Pseudorhodoplanes sinuspersici: one gene and its partners. The protein of the gene in region 2 interacts with the protein of the main gene of each other region in a pairwise test. Links are inferred from orthologs where the notes say so. Each region holds a gene or a part of one and is shown on either strand. Other genes may lie near its edges.

The links.
Region 1: the proteins of CAK95_RS22680 (region 2) and CAK95_RS06285 interact in binary tests that used the Escherichia coli proteins (3 or more experiments, as listed by UniProt). The link is inferred for Pseudorhodoplanes sinuspersici from one-to-one orthologs.
Region 3: the proteins of CAK95_RS22680 (region 2) and CAK95_RS23250 interact in binary tests that used the Escherichia coli proteins (3 or more experiments, as listed by UniProt). The link is inferred for Pseudorhodoplanes sinuspersici from one-to-one orthologs.

What each region holds. Positions count from the first base shown.
Region 1 is NZ_CP021112.1:1,268,149-1,271,644, reverse strand. The notes cover bases 120-3,458. They hold CAK95_RS06285 ([protein-PII] uridylyltransferase), read right to left. Parts: upstream 3,128-3,458; coding sequence 320-3,127; downstream 120-319. Other genes in these bases: CAK95_RS06290 (GlxA family transcriptional regulator), read left to right, coding at 120-298. In the rest of the region: more of CAK95_RS06290, read left to right, coding at 1-119.
Region 2 is NZ_CP021112.1:4,649,817-4,652,662, forward strand. What follows is about bases 1-2,689. They hold CAK95_RS22680 (P-II family nitrogen regulator), read right to left. Parts: upstream 1,670-2,689; coding sequence 1,331-1,669; downstream 1-1,330. Other genes in these bases: glnA (type I glutamate--ammonia ligase), read right to left, coding at 1-1,284; CAK95_RS22685 (NAD(P)H-hydrate dehydratase), read left to right, coding at 1,914-2,689. Outside these bases: more of CAK95_RS22685, read left to right, coding at 2,690-2,846. UniProt on the Escherichia coli protein: P-II indirectly controls the transcription of the glutamine synthetase gene (glnA). P-II prevents NR-II-catalyzed conversion of NR-I to NR-I-phosphate, the transcriptional activator of GlnA. When P-II is uridylylated to P-II-UMP, these events are reversed.
Region 3 is NZ_CP021112.1:4,772,691-4,775,847, reverse strand. Bases 35-3,034 are described here. They hold CAK95_RS23250 (two-component system sensor histidine kinase NtrB), read right to left. Parts: upstream 2,114-3,034; coding sequence 956-2,113; downstream 35-955. Other genes in these bases: dusB (tRNA dihydrouridine synthase DusB), read right to left, coding at 2,110-3,034; ntrC (nitrogen regulation protein NR(I)), read right to left, coding at 35-921. In the rest of the region: more of ntrC, read right to left, coding at 1-34; more of dusB, read right to left, coding at 3,035-3,157.

The DNA of each region.
Region 1 (3,496 bases), 3.4 Mb from region 2 along the record:
ACTGATCCGTCATTCCGGATTACCCAGGCGAACTTTTGCGCGGCGCTTTCGGGCCGCCACTGGCTACTCGCCGCTGGAATATGTCCAAGCGCTACGGATTGAAGAGGCCAAGCAGATCCTCGAAACCACCACGATTGCAGTGGAGGACGTAGCGCGCGAAGTCGGATACGATGATGTCGCGTCATTCCGTCGATTGTTCCGGCGTCTTGCCGGGATGAGTCCGGGCGAATATCGGCGCAAGTTCCAGTTGCCGCTGATTGATGATGGTGCAGGCACTGGTCGCGGCCGAACACAATAATGCAGGCGCTTTCGCAGCATCTTACGACTTTGCGGCGAGCTGCTTTGTCTCTTCTGTCGCCGCTCGCGAGAACAAAGCCAGCAGTGCGCGCTTGATCGCGGCCTGCCGCGTCGGCGAGCCGATCTTGGCGCCAAGCAAGTCGGTTACATAAAACACGTCGACCACGCGTTCGCCGAATGTTGCGACATGCGCCGAGGTGATGTTGAGCGACAGTTTCGAAATCGTGGCCGTCAATTCGTAGAGCAGCCCCGGCCGGTCGAGACCCGTTACCTCGATCACGGTGTAGCGGTTCGACCATTCATTGTTGACGTTGACGTCCGGATCGAGGGCGAAGGCTTTGAACCTTGCCTTCGGTGCCGCGCGCCGTGCGACGGCCTCCGGAAGCTTGATCTCGCCCTTCAGCGCTTTCTCGATCGTATCGGTGATCCGGCTTGCGCGACGGTCTTCATCTTCGTCGCGTTCGAATTCCCGGGTCAACGAAATGGTGTCGAGGGCGAGCCCGTCGGTGGTCGTATAGATCTGCGAGTCGACGATATTGGCACCGGTCGCGGCGCAAGCGCCGGCGATGATCGACAACAGCCGCGGGTGATCAGGGGCGATGACGGTGAGTTCGGTCACGCCGCGGGCGGCGTCGAAATTCACCTGCGTCGCCAGCGTGCGGCCCGCGCTCCAGGTCTTCCGCAGGAAGTTGGCATGCGCGACCTTGTGCGGCAGATCCACCTTGAGCCAGTAAGCCGGATAGTGACGAGCGATATAGCTTTCGAGCTCGTCCTCCGGCCAGTCCTTCATTTCCTGCCGGAATTCAGCCTGCGCCATGGCAACACGGCGTTCGCGATTGACTTCGGAGAAGCCGCCGGTCAGCACCGGCTCGGTTTCATAATAGAGCGTTCGCAGCAGCTGCGCCTTCCAGCCGTTCCAGACGCCTGGGCCAACCGCGCGGATATCCGCTGTCGTCAGGATAACGAGGAGCTTCAGCCGGTCGAGCGACTGCACGATGCCGGCGAAATTCTCGATCGTCTTGCGGTCGGACAGGTCGCGCGATTGCGCGATGGTCGACATCACAAGGTGATTTTCGATCAGCCATGCGACGGTCTCCGTTTCGGCATTGTTCAGGCCGAGGCGGGGGCAGAAGCGGCGTGCGACGCGGGCGCCGGCGATCGAATGATCCTCGACGCGCCCTTTGGCGATATCGTGCAGGAACAAGGTAATCCGCAGGATGTCGCGCTGCCGCGGCTGCAGCTTTTTCACAAGCTCGTTGGCGAGCCCGTATTCCTCGTTGGTGCCGGCCTCGATTTCCGAGATTACACCCATGCAGCGGATCAGATGTTCGTCCACCGTATAGTGATGATACATGTTGAACTGCATCATCGCGACCACACGTCCGAATGCCCGCACGAATGCGCCGAGCACGCCGGCTTCGTTCATCCGCCGCAGCACCGGCTCGACATCGTTCTTGGCAGTGAGGATTTCGAAGAAAAGTTCGTTCGCCTCAGGATTTTCGCGCAAATCCTTGTTGATGAAATTGAGTGAGCGTGTTGCCTTGCGCATCGCATCGGGGTGGAAGGCGAGATCGTGTTTTTGCGCGAGGTAAAAGATCCGGATCAGGTTGACCGGATCGCGCTCGAACACATCCTGTTTCGCGATATTGATGCGGTTGTTGTCGACAATGAAATCGTCCGATTCGCTGAGGATGCGGCGGCCCGCCCTCGGCCTGAAACGTGCGATCATGCGGCCAAGGGCGGGGGCGCTCTTGGTGTGATTGGCTTCCAGCGCGGCACAGAGAATGGCGGTCAGGTCGCCGACATTCTTCGCGGTCAGGAAGTAATGCTTCATGAAGCGTTCGACATCGCGCATGCCGGGATGCTCGGTATAGCCGAGCCGCACGGCAATCTCGCGCTGGATGTCGAACGACAGCCGTTCCTCCGGACGGTTGGTGACGAAGTGCATGTGGCACCGCACCGACCAGAGAAAATCCTCGCAGCGCAGGAACATCTTCAGTTCGTCCTGATCGAACACGCCGTGATCGACCAGTTCCTCGACAGTACGAACGCGATAGACGTATTTGCCGATCCAGAACAAGGTGTGCAGGTCGCGTAGCCCGCCTTTGCCATCCTTGACGTTCGGCTCCACGACATAGCGCGATTGGCCAGTCCGGCGCAGACGATCCTCGCGTTCGGCCAGTTTTGCGGCGACGAATTCCGCCGCGGTGCCCTGTACAACATCCCGGTCGAAGCGGTTGACCAGTTCATCGAACAAGGCCTGATCGCCATAAAGAAAGCGCGACTCGAGGATGGCCGTGCGGATGGTCATGTCGGCCTTGGCCTGGCGAATGCATTCATCAACCGAGCGTGTGGCGTGGCCGACTTTCAGGCCCATGTCCCAGAGACAATAGAGAATGGCTTCGGCGATCGATTCGCCCCAGGCTGTCTGTTTGTAGGGGAGGACGAACAGCAGATCGATGTCCGAGCCGGGCGCCAGCAATCCACGGCCATAGCCACCGGTGGCGACGATCGACATGCGCTCGCCTTCGGACGGGTTTAGCGACGGATAAAGCCGCTTGCTGGCGAAATCGAACAGGACGCGAATGATCTCGTCCTGCATGGCGCAGAGGCGCTCGGCGCAGCGCCGCCCGTGCCGCTCCTTGAGCAGCAACTGCTCGGCCTTTTCGCGCCCCCGGGCTAACTCGCCTTTCAAGAATTGCGCGACTGCCGTGCGCAGATCGCTCTCGCGGCCGGAATAGGTCGCGGCGAGCGCATGCAGTTCATGCGCGGCCGCTTCGGCGTCGAAGATCTCGCTGGTCGGGCGCATCGTCTGGTCGGGGGACAGCATGGCGGATGGGGATAGCGGAGCGTTTCTTCCCTGTCACGGCCGATCGTACCGGCAGCATGCAAAGTTATTTTACAATCTGGACAGAATGCGGAACGAGCGTTTCGCTGGCCATTCGAAATTTGCCATTCCATTTCATTGACCGGCCGAAATAATCCTTTAATTTCAGCGTGTAGCGCCGATTTGAGCGAGCAGCTTGCGGGCGCTTAACAAATGCAGCTAAAGCGGTCGGGGCCCGCCCCGTCGCGATCAGCCGCGGGCGGGTGGTTTGAAACTCCCGCTTTTCATCAATCCGGCCGACCACGCTTTGGCGTGATCGCGGCCAGAGCATGATGCCGAAAAGTGCGAAGCGGTTTTCGGACGACATCATGC
Region 2 (2,846 bases):
GAACGCGCGATCCTTGTCAAGGCATTCGAGTGCTTCCCGCAGCGAGCCGCACACCGTCGGGATTTCCTTCAACTCCGCCGGAGGCAGATCGTAGAGGTCCTTGTCCATCGCCGGACCGGGGTCCATCTTGTTCTTGATGCCATCGAGACCCGCCATCAGCAGCGCAGCGAAGCCGAGATACGGATTGGCGAGCGGGTCGGGGAAGCGAACCTCGACGCGCTTTGCCTTCGGGTTGGTCGTGTAGGGGATGCGGCACGAGGCCGATCGGTTACGCGCCGAATAGGCGAGCAGTACCGGCGCTTCGTAACCCGGCACCAGACGCTTGTAGGAGTTCGTCGTCGGGTTAGTGAAAGCGTTGATCGCCTTCGCATGTTTGATGACGCCAGCGATGTATTGCAGGCAGGTTTCCGATAGATCGGAATACTTGTTGCCGGCGAAGACAGGCTTGCCGTCTTTCCAGATCGACTGGTGACAATGCATGCCCGAACCGTTGTCGCCATAGACCGGCTTCGGCATGAAGGTCGCGGTCTTGCCGTAGATGTTGGCGACCTGATGGATGCAGTACTTATAGATCTGCAACTGATCGGCCATGTAGGTCATCGGCGAGAATTTGAGGCCGAGCTCGTGCTGGGCCGATGCCACTTCGTGGTGATGCTTTTCAATCTTGGCACCCATCTTTGCCATCGAAGCGAGCATCTCGCCGCGCATGTCCTGTGCGGAGTCCTGCGGCGGAACCGGGAAGTAGCCTTTCTTGGTACCAATGCGATGGCCGAGATTGCCGGCCTCATAATCGGCGTCCGAATTGGTCGGCAATTCAATCGAGTCGAGTTTGAATCCAGTATTGTAGGGGTCGGCGCGGAATTTGACGTCATCGAACACGAAGAACTCGGCTTCCGGTCCGAAATAGACCGTGTCGCCGAGGCCCATCGACTTCACCATGGCCTCGGCCTTCTTGGCGATGCCGCGCGGATCGCGATTATACGGCTCGCCGGTTGTCGGCTCGAGCACGTCGCAGACGAGGACGAGAGTCGTTTCCGCGAAGAAGGGATCGATGCAGGCCGTTGCCGGATCCGGCATCAGGCACATGTCGGATTCGTTGATCGCCTTCCAGCCGGCGATCGATGATCCATCGAACATGACGCCTTCCGCAAAGGTGTCCTCTTCGATCATCGTAATATCGAAGGTTACGTGCTGCCATTTGCCGCGCGGATCTGTGAACCGGAAATCGACGTACTTCACGTCGTTTTCCTTGATCATCTTCATTACGTCTTTAGCGGTCGTCATAAACGCGTTCCCCTTATTTGTACGGGTCGTGAAAACGATAGCGATATCAGATCGCGTCCAATCCGGATTCCCCGGTCCTGATCCGGATGGCTTCTTCGATGGTCGAGACGAAAATCTTACCGTCGCCGATCCGGCCGGTTTGCGCGGCACGGCGGATGGCGTCGACAGCTTTCTCGACCATATCGTCGCCGAGAACGATTTCGATCTTCACTTTCGGAAGAAAATCCACAACGTATTCGGCACCACGATAAAGCTCGGTATGGCCCTTTTGGCGGCCGAAACCCTTGGCTTCGGTGACGGTGATGCCCTGGAGTCCGACTTCCTGAAGCGCCTCCTTCACCTCATCGAGTTTGAACGGCTTGATGATCGCCTCGATCTTTTTCATGCGAATCCTCTCCCGGTCCGCCGGTCAGAATCTGATCGGCGGAGCCCGCCCTTCGTTAGCAGGTCTTATGCCAATCCGTATGAAAACAAAAAGCAGTTCCGCAGCAGCCGTTTGCCCGATTTCGCTTAATTAAGCGGCGAGTGCCAGAGTCATCTCAGATTATAAATTGTGCAATCTGCGCATTTCTTGTTCAGTTTAGGATTGTTCATTGTCCGCAAACGAGGTGCTGCCATAGCTGAAGGTCATGCACGAACTCCTGACCACAAAAGAAATGGCCGAGGCCGATCGGCTGGCAGTCTTGCGCGGCACTCCGTCGATCGAGCTGATGGAGAATGCCGGCCGCGCCGTTGCAGACGCGGTCGGCGCGAATTTTGGCACGATCAGACCGGTTATCGTTATTGCCGGGCCCGGCAATAACGGCGGCGACGGCTTCGTCGCAGCACGATTGCTGGGCGAGCGCGGCTATTCAGTCGATCTCAGGTTGCTGGGCGACATCAGCAAGTTGCGGGGGGGCGCAGCCACAGCAGCCAAACGCTACAGCGGGCCAGTCGGCCCCATGATCGCCGAAATACCGCCTGGAGCTATCGTCGTCGATGCGCTGTTCGGTGCCGGCCTCACACGCAATGTGGACGGGGAGGCCGCCGTAGCGGTTAGCGCGATCAATAATTCCGGTGCCCATGTCGTCGCGGTCGACCTGCCGAGCGGCATCAACGGCGATACCGGAGCGGTTCAGGGCACAGCGATCCGGGCCGCCGAAACGGTGACCTTTTTTCGTAAGAAGCCAGGCCATGTGCTTCTACCCGGGCGGATTTTTTGCGGCATGACGACCATTGCCGATATCGGCATTCCGTCATCGGTTCTGCAGGACATCCGACCGCGGTTAGCACTAAACCAGCCGAGCCGGTGGGCTCATCTTTTCCCGGTGCCTCGGGTGGAAGGTCACAAATATTCGCGCGGGCATACGCTGGTCGTCTCCGGCGGCCTGAGCAGTACCGGTGCAGCCCGGCTGTCCGCGCGCGGCGCATTGCGGGCCGGGGCAGGGCTGGTCACAATCGCAAGCCCGAGAGACGCCTTGGCGGTCAATGCGGCCAGCAATCTGGCGGTCATGGTGCGGGAGGCGGAAGGCGCGGAAGGGCTCTTATCGCTGCTGTCAGATCGGCGGATCAATACCGTTATC
Region 3 (3,157 bases), 120 kb from region 2 along the record:
CCGCAGCGGCACGACATTGAGGCGGAAGAACAGATCCTCGCGGAACAGGCCCTGCTGGATGAGGATCCGCAAATCCTTGTTGGTGGCTGCGACGATGCGAACATCCGTCTTGATCGGCGTGCGGCCGCCGACGGTCGTATATTCGCCCTGCTGCAACACGCGCAGAAGCCGCGTCTGCGCCTCCATCGGCATGTCGCCGATTTCATCCAGGAATAACGTGCCGCCCTCGGCCTGCTCGAAACGGCCGGTGCTGCGTGTATTGGCGCCCGTGAAAGCGCCCTTCTCATGCCCGAACAATTCGGACTCGATCAGGTCGCGTGGAATCGCCGCCATGTTGATGGCGACGAATGGACCGCCGCGGCGCTTGCCGTAATCGTGCAATGCGCGGGCGACGAGCTCCTTGCCCGTGCCGGACTCGCCGGTGATCATGACCGTTAGATCGGTCTGCATCAGCCGCGCGAGCAGCCGATAGATTTCCTGCATCGCCGCCGATCGGCCAACAAGCGGAATCTGATCCACTTCCTCCGGGCGCGCCGCGTTCCGCGGCTTGTCCTTGGGTTCCGACAGCGCCCGGCCGACGATGCCGATCAATTCCTTCAGATCGAACGGTTTCGGCAGATATTCGTAGGCCCCGCGTTCCGACGCCCGGATCGCTGTCATGAACGTATTCTGCGCGCTCATGACGATAATGGGCAGCTCCGGCCGCAGCTTTTTCATCCGTGGGATGAGTTCGAATGCGTTTTCGTCGGGCATCACGACGTCGGTGATCACAAGATCACCCTCGCCCTGACTGACCCAGCGCCAAAGTGTTGCGGCATTGCTTGTCGAGCGCACTTCGTAGCCGGCGCGCGACAGCGCCTGGTTGAGCACGGTTCGAATCGCGGCGTCGTCGTCAGCGACGAGAATGTTTCCGGCGGGCATGGGCATCGTCAGCCTTTATACCGTTGGCTTTCGCTCATATTGTTTGGGCTTCCATCGCGGTTTCCCTTGCCCCTGTCCGGGCCTGAGCACCGTTTCCCGCATACATCGGCAAGAGAATCCGAAAAACGGTATGCCGGGTCTGGGATTCGCATTCGATAATGCCACCGTGGTCGCCAATGATCTTGGCAACCAATGCAAGTCCGAGGCCAGATCCGGAGGCCTTGGTCGTGACAAATGGATCGAACAAATGCGGCAGCAGATCGGTCGGAACGCCTGGGCCGTTATCCTTGATGCAGAATTCCATCGGCAGCGATACGCGTGAGCGGCTGCCCGGCAGGGTCAGGCGGACACCGGGCCGGAAGGCCGTGGTCATCTGGATCTCGCCGTCGATGGCATTTTCTCCGATCGCCTCTGCGGCATTTTTCACAAGATTGAGAAACACCTGCACAAGCTGATCGCGGTTGGCGAGCACCGGCGGCAAGGATGGATCGTATTCCTCGAGGAACCGGATATGCCGGGCGAAGCCCGATTGGGCCAGACGCTTCACGTGTTCGAGCACGGCGTGAATGTTGACCGGTTCCCGCTCGATCGGCCGCTCGTCGGCGAAGACTTCCATCCGGTCAACCAGTTTCACGATCCGGTCAGCTTCGTCGCAGATCAGGCGCGTCAGGCTGCGATCGTCATCTGAGGCCGATTGTTCGAGGAGCTGGGCTGCGCCGCGGATACCGGACAGCGGGTTTTTGATCTCATGGGCCAGCATCGCCGCAAGCGCGCTGACCGAGCGGGCCGCACCCCGATGGGTCAACTGACGGTCCATCTTGTCGGCGATCGTCCGCTCCTGAAGCATCACGACCACATGGCCGGCGCGTTCATTCAGCGGCGCCACATAGAGGTCCACAATGTGTTCACCGGGATTGCGCGGTGTCGAAAGGTCGACGCGATATTCGTTCACAGCGCCGCCATGCTCGCGCACCTGATCGACCAGCGACAGCAGCGGGCTGCCGAACGGAATCAACTCACGCAGCGAATGCCGTTTCAGCACCGGCACAGAGACCTCGAAGAACGCTTCGGCGGCGACATTGGCATCGACGATCTTGCCATCAGACGCCACCACCACGACCGGAAGAGGCAGTGCGTTGACGACGGCATCCGGCGATCCCGATGTATTCCGGATGGCGGATTCGAGTTTCATGCCGCATCCCTCCATGAATCTGTGGGCCGCCCCGCCATTGTTTCAAAGACGTCGAAAACATCTTGCAAGAGCCGCAGCGTTTCTTTCGGTGTCTCGGCTGTCAGCACCCGCGTGCGCCCCGCCTTGATCTGCTCGGCAGTTGCGCCGGCATTATCGCCGCCGACATCGATGGCTGCGGCGAGATGTTTGCGGGCGTGACGGCGGCCGATTTCGGTGCCGTGATGTTCGACCATGTCTTGGTAGAGTTTTGCGGCGATGTCCCGCTGCTGTTGCAGTGGCGGATCGCCTTCCCTGGCGCTGCCGGCAAGCTGCCGTGCGATCGCGCCGGGAAGCCAAGGGCGGCCGAGCGCCGCGCGCCCCACCATCACAAGATCGGCGCCCGATTGAGCGAGCGCGACGCGTGCGTCGTCGACGCTTGTGATGTCGCCATTGATGACGACCGGGATCGACACCGCTTGTTTGACCGCGTTCACCGCAGCCCAGTCGGCATGGCCTTTGTAGAATTGATTGCGCGTGCGGCCATGGACGGTGACGAGTTTGATTCCGGCTTGCTCGGCGCGGCGCGCCAGTTCGGGCGCATTGATGCAATCGCGATCCCAGCCAAGCCGCATCTTCAAGGTCACCGGCACCGACACGGCTCCGACCGTGGCTTCGATCAAGGTCAAGGCGTGATCGAGATCGCGCATCAGCGCGGAGCCCGATTGTCCGTTGATCACGTGCTTGGCCGGGCAACCCATGTTGATGTCGATGATGTCTGCTCCCGACGCTTCAGCCATCCGTGCCCCCTCGGCCATCCAGTGCGCTTCGCAGCCGGCCAACTGGAGTGCGTGGATGGCGACGCCTTTGCCATCGGCGCGCAAAACGGCATCCCGCCGGCCCTCGGCAAGCTTTGACGTTGCCACCATCTCGGATACGACAAGTCCCGCGCCCAGCGTTTCCGCCAGCCGCCTGAAAGGAGCATCGGTGACTCCCGACATCGGAGCCAGGACCACTCCGTTCGGAAGGACCTTACTGCCGACACTGATCGTCGTGCCGTTCGCAATG